Regions from separate parts of the Chitinophaga pollutisoli genome, predicted to be linked through region 2. Evidence: riboswitches for the same ligand, from Rfam matches in the RefSeq annotation. Region 2 holds a riboswitch; the other holds the start of a gene.

Region 1 (5,302 bases), 2.8 Mb from region 2:
GCATGCTGCCATGCAGGGAGGCCTCGGCGCGGAAGGCGTTCACGTCGCCGTTTTTGCGCATGGCGGTAGTGTCGTACCCGTTGATTTTCCGGTACCGGAATTTGTATTGCCCGCCGGCGTATACATATTCCGTATTCAGCGACAGTGCGGTACGTTTGCCGAGTTTCTGGTGATAAAGCATGGCGGGATTGAGCAGGCTGAAAGACCCGGTTTTGACGATGCCTTTCAATAAATGACGCTTCCCGTCTTTGAATTCGGGCTTTAGCGGCGTGAGGTAGATGGCGGCGGAGGCGCTGTAATCCTTCGCGGGTTGGAAGGTATTGCTCTTCTGCCCGTTGTAAAGGGAAACGGCCTGCATGTTGTCCATCGAGAATTTCCCCAGATCGATTTGCCCGTTTTGCGCGTTGCCGAGCTGGATGCCGTCGTAGAACACGGCGGTGTGGTTGGTGCCCATCCCGCGGACGTCCACCGTCTTCAACCCGCCCACTCCGCCGTAATCCTTGATCTGCAACCCGGAGAAATACCGGATGGCGTCGGCAACCGATTGTGCGCCGAGCCTTTGCAGCTGCGCGCCCTGTAGCGTTTGCCCCGGCGATATCTCGCGGGCGGGCTGTGGCGCGAAGATGCGCACTTCCTGCAGGTCGCGCACACGGTTGGAATCCGGGATTTGCTGCGCGGCGGCGCTGCCTGCGAGTAGCAGGCAGGCACCGGCGCAGCGGATTTTCACGAGGGATTTCATATTTATGGTTGCAATACGGTCATGGCCGGGAAGTACCAGCCTTCGTAGGTGATTGTTTTCCTGAGGGCGCCGGTTTGCGCATTGTAAAACGCGATTTTGTTGATGCGCCCGGAGAATGCGCCGTTGATGGTGGTTACCACGAGCTCGTCGGTATGCGGATCGTAATTCACACCGGAACCGTAGAACCACTGGTCGTCGGGCAGGGTGATGAAAGGCTCGTTGATGGATGCGGCGTTACCCGCTACGTACCGGTACAATTTTGTGCCATAGCTCCAGCCGGAGCCGGGCTGGATGATGAAGATGTGGTCGTTGAGGGTGGAGGCCGTCATCTGCACGCTTCTCCAGGCGCCGAAGGGCGACACGGCGCGGAAGGGCATTTTCAGGGAGTCTTTCGCCAGTGTGGTGGGGTGTACGGACATGAGGAGTGAGTCCTTCGCGCCATAGATCCGGCCATTTTTTCCGGTGACGAATCCGATGGTGGCTTTGAAAGGCTTTTCAATAACGGCGTAGGTGGTGGCGTTGAGGACCACCATGCCGTCGGTGCTGTTATGCGCAAACACGTAGTTGCCGGACTTTACCATGTTGCCGGTAGCGCCGAATACGCCGGCGATTTTAGCGCCGATGGCGAGGGTGCTGAGGTTGATGGGATAAATGCCGTCGCCGGCCCCGATGAGGCCACGCGTAGCGTCGAGCCCGAGGAAGCTCATGCCTTTGCCGCCTGCCACGTTATTGACGCGGCCGGTTTCCACGAGGGTGTAGGCGTCGGTTACCACGAGGGGGCCACCGGCTTTCACGACCATGTATAATTTGCCGTTATGGATGGTGCCGTATTGGAGGTTGTTCATCACGCCGCCGAGAGTTTTGGCGGGGTTGACGAGTTTGTATTGCCAGGGGCGAACGGTGTCTTCTCCATAGGTGTGGAAGAACACGCTGCCGGTTTCGGTGCCGAACCAGCCTTCGTTCAGGATGTAGAATCCGTTGCCGTATTGGCCAAGCACGGTTACGCGGTAGTTGGCGGAATCCGCGCCGTGGGTAGTGCTGGCAACGAAAGTGATTTTGTAATCGCCGGTGGCGGCGGGTTTGAAAGTGTAGGTTGCATTCGTGCCGACGGGTTCGTTGTTGACGGTCCAGCGGAAGGTGATGCCGGCGTCTTGCGTGAACTCCGGTTTCAGTTCCACGGACTGCCCAACAGCGATGGTTTGTTCCGGTTGGGCGACGTGGATTTTCGGGCCGGAGGGCCTTGCATCGTCGTTTTTGTTACAGGCGGCTGCCATAGCCATAGCGGCCAGTGCGAGCACAATGCGTACATGTTGTTTCATATAGAGGTTTGTTTTTTCCGAAACAACCATCCGGGAAAAGCGTGCTATGCAGGCAAATACGTTTGCCTGTTCATGCGCACGACGATCCCTACGCGCACAAAGGGTTCTTAAAATGAGAATATAATGCCATGAAAGGCTTTACATCCCTGGCTTTTCACCCGAAAGCGTTGAATGGTAAAAACATGAGGCAGGTCTTCTGGCTCTCCTGCTTTACCGGCTTGCCTTCCCTTCTTTTGGAAAGTGGCATGCAGTGATGCCGGTAAAAACGAATGCAGGATTACAGCTACGGGGATAGCTCCGGTTTTGCACCGGATTCCCTTTTAATGCGCGCCCCGGAAAGGGGTCTGCAACCAAATGCGATGCAAACCTACGGTTATGGTTGGAATTAAACAAATGATTCCCGTCAATGATTCCTCCAACAAATTTGAATATTGGGGGTTATATTGAAACATGAAACATGATTTCACCTGGTCGTACAAGGGCCGCAACTTCCACGGCGTTACCTGGCAGCCGGAACATTATCAACGGGTGATGGTGGTGATCCATGGCATCGGCGAGCATGTGGAACGGTATGCGCCGCTGGCGGAATTTTTCAATAAAGAAGGATACCTCGTAACCGGGATCGATCATTTCGGCCACGGTAAAAGCGATGGCAAGCGCGGCGACGCGCTCCCGCTGGAAGCCATCTTCGATTACCTCGAAGCATTCCTGCAGGCAACATGGGACCGCCATCCCGCGCCGATGATTTTATACGGGCATTCCATGGGCGGCGGATTGCTTACGGGCTTGCTGCTCCACCGCCAGCCGGATGCGCAGGCGGCCGTGATCTCCGCGCCGGCATTGCTATTGCCGCAAAATCCCAACGTGGTGCAGCGGGGGATCCTCCGCGCGGGGGCTTCTCTCCTGCCCCACCTGCGCGTCAAAGCGCCGCTGGATATCCGGAAAATTTCACATGACGAAAAAGAAGTGGAGAAATTCGAACAGGACCCGCTCCGCCATCCCTACGCGAGCTTGCGGCTCATGCACATCCTGGTGAGCAACGGGATCTGGTGCCTCCGGCATGCAAACCGGCTGCAAATTCCGTCGCTCCTCATGCATGGCAATGCGGATACATTCACGAGCGTGGACGGCTCCCGTCAGTTTTCCAGGCTGGCGCCGGAAAAACTAATTACGTATAAAGAATGGGATGGTCTGTATCATGAAATGCACAATGAACCTCAGCGCCCGGAAATCTTCCAGTTCATGGCGGGCTGGCTGAGCGGCGTGCGGCTGCAACCGCCGGATTAACCCTTTCCATTCAAAAATCGTTCGAAATACACTTTCTCCAGCCCCTCCCGGTGATCCGGATGTGCGATGCCGATGAGCGCCTTGGCGCGTTGCATCAGGTTCTTGCCGAAAAGATCCACCGAACCAAATTCCGTTACCACCCAGTGGATGTGCCCCCGTGTCGTAACCACGCCCGCGCCTTCTTTCAGGAAGGGCGTAATCCGTGAAATGCCTTTATTAGTGACGGAGGGCAATGCGATGATCGGCTTGCCGCCTTCCGACAGCGAAGCGCCGCGGATAAAATCCATCTGCCCGCCGATCCCGGAATACTGGTAAGTGCCGATGGAGTCGGCGCACACCTGACCGGTAATGTCGATCTCGATAGCGCTGTTGACGGCCGCCACTTTGGGGTTTTTGCGGATCACGGAAGTATCGTTCACATAGCCGATGTCCATCACACGGATGGAAGGGTTGTCGTGCACGAATTTATACAGCTTCTCCGTTCCGGTCATGAAAGAGGTAACGGTTTTACCAGTATTGAGTTTCTTGCGGGAATTGTTGATAACACCGCTTTCGATGAGCGGGATCACCCCGTCCGACATCATTTCGGTATGCAGTCCGAGGTCTTTATGCCCGGAGAGGTTGCGCAATACCATGTCGGGGATGGTGCCGATGCCCAGTTGCAGGCAGGCGCCGTCTTCGATCAACGCGGCTACGTGCCTGCCGATACTTTCCACGGCGGGTGTCACGCCGGCGGAGTAATCCACCACGGGCAGCGCGGCATCATGCCACACCATGGCGTGTATCCTGCTGATGTGGATGAAACCGTCGCCATGCGTGCGGGGCATATTGGGATTTACCTGCGCCACCACGTACCGGGAAGTCTCCACCGCGGCCCGCGCGATATCGACGGAAGTGCCAAGGCTTACATAACCATGTGCATCGGGCGGGGAGACCTGAATGAACGCCGCATCCAGCGGGAGGATGTTGCGGTAAAAAAGTTGCGGGATTTCACTGAGGAAAATGGGCACGTAATCACCGGATTCGCTGTTCACCACCGCGCGCGTGGCGGCGGACACAAACAGGGAATTGAAGAAGAAACTTTCCCTGCATTCGGGTGCGTCGAAATTGACGTTGCCGAGGGTGGTGATGCTCACCAGCTCCACGCCTTTAACTTCAGCATGGCGTGCCTGCAGGGCTTTCACCAGTAGTTCGGGGGTGGCGGCGCTGCCATGAACGAATACGCGTTGTCCGGATTGAATACTGGCTACGGCTGTAGCGGCGTCGATGTATCTTACTTCCATGAAAAATTCGAGGTTTTGAACAAAGATACCTGGGGATCCCACCCGGCGCAATGATCCCAGTTTCCCGTCAAACGGGCCGGAATCATGACGGGAGCTGACAAAAAACAGCCCGAAACCAGGGGGATGGTTTCGGGCTGCTCTGTAATCCCATTACAAAGTGGCCATATCGATCACGAAACGATAGCGCACATCGCCTTTCAGCATGCGCTCATATGCTTCGTTCACATATTGCATATCGATCACTTCCACATCGGAAACGATATTATGCGCAGCGCAGAAATCAAGCATTTCCTGCGTTTCGGCGATCCCTCCGATCATCGATCCTGCAATGCTCCGGCGGTTGCCGATCAGGCTGAACCCGGCGATTTCCAACGGCGTCGGCGGAACGCCAACACAAATCTGCACGCCGTTGGTGCGGAGCAGGCTCTGCGCCAGATTGTAATCATGCGGAGCCGAAACGGTGTCGAGGATGAAATCGAAATAATTGCGTACCGATTTGAGCTGTTCCTTGTCGGTGGTGAGCACGAATTTATGCGCGCCCAGTGATTTGGCGTCGGCTTCCTTCTTCGGACTGGTACTGAGCATAGTCACTTCCGCCCCGAAAGCCGCCGCGAACTTCACGGCCATGTGCCCAAGCCCGCCAAGCCCCATCACGGCCACTTTATGCCCTTTGC
Region 2 (5,302 bases):
TCCTGGACGGCTATCGCGTGGAGTTGGCACAGGCCGACCAGGCGAGCATGGTCTGGAGGGCGCCGGTAACATATGAAGGTAAAACTGCTTACGTAGTATATTCATTCAGCAGGCAATAATCTATTGACTGTTCGAGAAGCGACGGGAAAAAGCGGGGCAAAATTTGCTCCGCTTTTTCCTTTTTAGTTATTGTATCTTTGCCCTTCGTTTCTAGAAAATATGAAAGCATTTAACTTATTTATCAAATACCGCCTGCCGCTTGGACTGGTACTTCTGATTGGCGGTATCGCCCTGGGCGTTTCCGTGGGCTGGTGGGAATCCTCGATCGTGCTGGTACTGGCCCTGATTTGCATTGTGACCCATTTTCTTTTCGGCCCTATGCGCCTGGTGCAGGAAGCGGTGGAAAATGGTGATGTGGATGGCGCCATGCGGTACATGAACATGGTTAAGTTCCCGAAACTGCTCATCAAACCGATTCGTTCTGTTTATTACTTCATGCAGTCCAACCTGGCAATGCAAAACCAGGATCTCGACAAAGCCGAAGCCGCGGTGAAAGCCAGTATCAAATCCGGCAGCCCGATGAAGGAATACGAAGGGATGCAGTTCTTCCAGCTGGGTACCATCGCTTACCAGAAAAACGATATCAAATCGGCCGACGCCAACCTGAAAAAAGCGGTTCGCCTGGGCCTTCCCGATAAAGAAAACACCGCCGGCGCCCTGCTGATGCTCTGCTCCATCGCCATGAGCCGCCGCGACTTCAAAACCGCGAAAGATTACTTCCGCCGCGCCAAAGCGCAGAAGCCAACGACCGATCAGATCGTTAGCCAGATCAAAGAAATGGACAAATATATCAGCCGCATGCCCGGTTGATCCCGAACATATTTTATGCAGAAAAAGCCGGACGATTTACCCGTCCGGCTTTTTTTATAATTTCGATCATTCCTTGCAAAATCGATATAGTAAAGGGTTACAAAATCAGGCGATGGATTTGAGCGACTGAGAAAGGTCTTCGATGAGCATTTCGGGATCCTCCAGGCCAATGTACAGCCTTACCATCCGGTGCTTCTCCACCGCAGGATCGAAGTCGCTTTCGTGCATCGACGCACAAGCCGGAAAAGCCAGCGACTCATGCCCGCCCCAGGAAACCGCCATCAGGAATCGTTGCAACCCGTTGCAGAATGCTTCCACCTGTGCGCGGCCAGTAGCCCTTAGCTGGATCGTCAGCAAGCCGGCCGCGCCGGTCATTTGCTTTCTGGCCAATTCGTATTGCGGAAAATCAGGATCCATCGGAAAAATAACCTTCTCCACCCCCGGCTGTTCCTTCAACCACCGGCAGATTTTCTCCGTGCTCCGCGCGCTCCGCTCCAGCCGGATCTCCAGCGTCCGCAGCCCGCGCAGCAATAACCACGCATTGAACGGCGCAATGCCGCTGCCGATGTTCAGCAACTCCGACGTGAATATCCGCCGGATCATTTCCTGCCGACCCGTCAACACCCCGGCCATGGTATCGCTATGCCCGCTGATGAACTTGGTGGCGGATTGCAGGCAGAGATCAATCCCCAGGTCGTGCGGGCGCTGGTAAATCGGCGTGCAGTAACTATTGTCGATAATCGTTACAATCCCCTGCTTCTTGGCCAGCGCCGCCACCGCAGCGATATCCTGCAATTCAAATGTGAAGGAATTGGGCGATTCGAGGTAGATGAGGCGGGTATTGGGCCGGATGGCGTTCCGGAAATGCGCGATGTCTGTCCCGTCCACAAACGTTGTTTCCACTCCAAACCGCGGGAGGATGTTCATGAACAGCTGGCGCGCCCAGTTGTAGGGGTCGCGGACCGATACGATATGATCACCCTGCTGCACCTGCGACAGCACCGACGCAAAGATCGCTGCCGCGCCGCTGCCGAAGATCAGGGCATCCTCGGCCCCGTCGAGCGCGGCCAGCTTCTTCCGCAGGATCTCGATAGTGGGGTTGTTGCCCCGCGTGTAGAGGAAACCCTTGTATTCGTCCTGCAACAATTCCCGCATCTCGCCGACCGTTTTGAACGCAAAATTGCTGCTTTGCATGATGGGCGGGGCAATGGCGTTGAAATACTGCTCCCTGTCTTCTCCTAGCTGGTTGATTATAAATGAAAGGTCCATAATTACTGATTGCTCCCGGTACGCCTGTTCACGACGTAACGCATAATGAAATAAATGGGTAGTCCGGCTACAAACCAAAACATACCGCCCAGTGCCTGGTTCAGATCTTTGATAAAAATATTGACAGTTACAAATAAATACACGGTGATGAAAAACGCCGGCACCAGGGGATAAAACCGAACTTTATAGATCTGCCCGTCGAGGTGCGCCGTTTTCTTCCGCAGCACAAATATCGTTGCTGCAGCCGAAGCAAGGCCAATTGAGTCAAAAAGCATGACATATTGGATAATATTGTCGAAGTTGCTGAGGAAATACAGCATACCGATGATGAGCGCGGTGAATACGGAAAGCGCCACTTCCTGCACCTGCGTGCGCGCGTTGATGCGTCTGAACACGGACGGCAGCACACCGTCTTCCGCCATGGCGTAATACATCCGGGGATTCGACATGAGATTGACGTTCGCGTATCCCAGCACCGACAAAAACAGCAATACCGAGGTTATCTTGAAGCCATATTCCCCGAAAAACACTTCCGCCATGCGCGCCGCGAGGGCGTCAGTATTTTTTAGCTGTTCGAAACCGATCACTTTCACGTAGGCGTAGTTGACAGTCAGATAGAGGGCGAGGATGATGAGGATGCCCATGACGATGGCGCGGGGCATGTTTTTGACGGGATCGCGCACGTCGGACCCGAAATTGATCGTTTGCTGGTAGCCGCCATAGGTGAAGAAAACCGGGACGAGGGCGGCGCCGAAGATATATGCCCAGCTATGGCTCGTGGCGGATGCCGCTACCTCAGCGGCGGGCGCTACATGGCTGCTGAAGGCGGCCAGGCAGAGGAGGAGCACCAGGGTGATTTTGAATACGGTGAGCACGTTTTGCCAGCTGGCGCTCATCCGGATGCCGAGCATATTTACGATATAGAGCACAAGCACCGCCGAAATGGCGATCGCCTTTCGCCCGCCCTCGTGCTGCATGGAGCCTGGGAGGATCACCGGGCCGATGTACTCCGCTCCCACAATGCAAACCGCCGCTATGGAAGCGGCGTTGGAGATGACGAGGGTCCAGTTGATCATGAAGGAATAAGCGGGGTGGAAGCCGTGCGACAGCACTTTGTAAAACCCGCCCGCGACGGGAAAGCGCGAGCCGATCTCGGCGTAGGTCAGCGCCCCACACAAGGTGACGAGCCCTCCCAGCACCCATACCATATAGAACAGCGCCGGCGTACCGGTTTCCCGGGCTACGCTCACCGGCGTCCGGAAGATTCCCATCCCGATCACCAGCCCCACCACGATCATGGTGAGGTCGAAAGGCCCGAGTTTCGGTTTGATGCTCATGTTGTACAAGATAACCGATTAACGCCTTATTTACCAAAATATCCGTAGGTTTGCGGCCGGTAAACGGTTGCCTTGCCCCTACCCGGGGCTGGCATTAATAGGGAATCCGGTGCAAATCCGGAGCTATCCCCGTAGCTGTAAGCCCGCATACAAGATTTTCAGGATCCCCAGCCACTATTCCGGTACAACGGAACGGGAAGGCCTCCTGGAAAGCGGACGAAGCCAGAAGACCTGCCGCATACCTTTTTGATTTATCCGCGCTTTCGGGTGAAAAGCGGAGGACATATGCGGCATAGCCAACATACGTACTTTTCAATTTCCCCAGGCGCCACTGATTATTTACAATCTATGGCCTACATGAAAAAAACACACCTGATCCTGACCGCCGGCTTCCTCGCCGCCAGCCAGATCGCATCGGCGCAGGATTCCACCCGCGTCTCCGAGCTCAGCACTTACACCGTTACCGCCACCAAATTCGCCAAGAAACTCAGCGAAACCGGGAAAGTCCTTACCATCATCGGCAACCGCCAGATCGAGCAGAACCTCGGCCGCTCCGTGGCCGACGTGCTCAACGAATCCACCGGCATCGTGATCGGCGGCGTCTATTCCAATCCCGGCAAAAACCGCGAAGTCTACTTCCGCGGCGCCACCTCCCAGTACACCACCATCCTCATGGATGGCATCCCCGTTGCCGACGCCACCGGCCTCACCGGAAACGCCATCGACCTCCGCTTCCTGCCCATCGACCAGGTGGAAAGGATCGAGATCCTACGCGGCACCCAAACCACGCTCTACGGCGCGGACGCCATCGCCGGCGTGATCAACATCATCATGAAGAAAGGCGGCAACAAACCCGTCAACGTTTTCGGCGACCTCATGTTCGGCTCCAACCGCACCATGAAAGGCTCCCTGGGCCTCCGCGGCAAACAGGACAATATCGATTACAATATCGCCTTCACCCATTTCACCACCGACGGTATCTCCGAAGCCGCGCGGCCCGATACGGTGAAAGACGTTTTCGACCGCGACGGCTACCGCCAGAATGGCCTCAACGCCACCGTGGGCATCCAGGCCACGGAAAATTTCCGTATCCAGCCGTTCCTATTCTACAGCGACTATAAAAGCCGCTTCGATGCAGGATCCTTCGCCGATTCCCGCATCAACAAAAACGAATCCGACTTCCTGCATTCCGGCGTGCGCACTCAATACGCACTCGGCAACAAAGGTAATATCCACGGTAACTTCGCCTATCAGCGCGTGAACCGCTTCGACGAAACCGGCTGGGACACCACCCACCTCGACGGCCGCTCCTATTTCGGAGAAGTGTACAGCCACTACGACATCACCAACTGGCTCCAGGCGCTCGCCGGCGTGGAATACCGCCAGGCGGAAATGATCAACGCCGAACCCGACGAAGACAATTCCTGGGACAAACACAGCCAGAACACCGTGAGCCCTTACGTTTCGCTGTTCCTGAAGAACTTCCACGGCTTCAACCTGGAGCTGGGCGGGCGTTACACCATCCATAACAAGTACGGCAACAAGTTCACCTACACCATCAACCCTTCCTATGTTTTTTCCGATAAGCTGAAGGTTTTTGCCACGGTGGCTTCCGGCTTCAAGGCGCCGACGCTGACTTCGCTGTACAGCCAGTACGGCAACCCCGACCTGAAGGCCGAACATGCCGACAGCTACGAGGCCGGTATCCAGACGTACCTGTTGCAGAACAAGCTGGACCTGCGCGTGGTGGGCTTTAAACGTAATATCAAGGATCAGATTTCCTACATCAACTATAAATACATCAACTTCAACCAGCAGCGCGACAA

Evidence for each region. Region 2 has a riboswitch for cobalamin ahead of WJU16_RS11140 (TonB-dependent receptor domain-containing protein). Riboswitches for the same ligand answer to the same signal wherever they lie in the genome.
Region 1: linked by a shared signal. The riboswitch ahead of WJU16_RS25845 (DUF5074 domain-containing protein) and the one ahead of WJU16_RS11140 (TonB-dependent receptor domain-containing protein) in region 2 are both predicted to bind cobalamin.

The regions. Positions count from the first base shown of each region.
Region 1 is NZ_CP149822.1:6,049,542-6,054,843, forward strand. Features, by position in the region: gene WJU16_RS25840 (TonB-dependent receptor domain-containing protein) at 1-739, opposite strand, end outside; gene WJU16_RS25845 (DUF5074 domain-containing protein) at 742-2,058, opposite strand; cobalamin riboswitch at 2,227-2,428, opposite strand; gene WJU16_RS25850 (lysophospholipase) at 2,509-3,345, shown strand; gene WJU16_RS25855 (acetyl-CoA hydrolase/transferase C-terminal domain-containing protein) at 3,342-4,628, opposite strand; gene WJU16_RS25860 (NAD(P)-dependent alcohol dehydrogenase) at 4,779-5,302, opposite strand, start outside.
Region 2 is NZ_CP149822.1:2,724,597-2,729,898, forward strand. Features, by position in the region: gene WJU16_RS11120 (hypothetical protein) at 1-119, shown strand, start outside; gene WJU16_RS11125 (hypothetical protein) at 220-870, shown strand; gene WJU16_RS11130 (aminotransferase class I/II-fold pyridoxal phosphate-dependent enzyme) at 976-2,139, opposite strand; gene WJU16_RS11135 (amino acid permease) at 2,142-3,476, opposite strand; cobalamin riboswitch at 3,524-3,730, shown strand; gene WJU16_RS11140 (TonB-dependent receptor domain-containing protein) at 3,834-5,302, shown strand, end outside.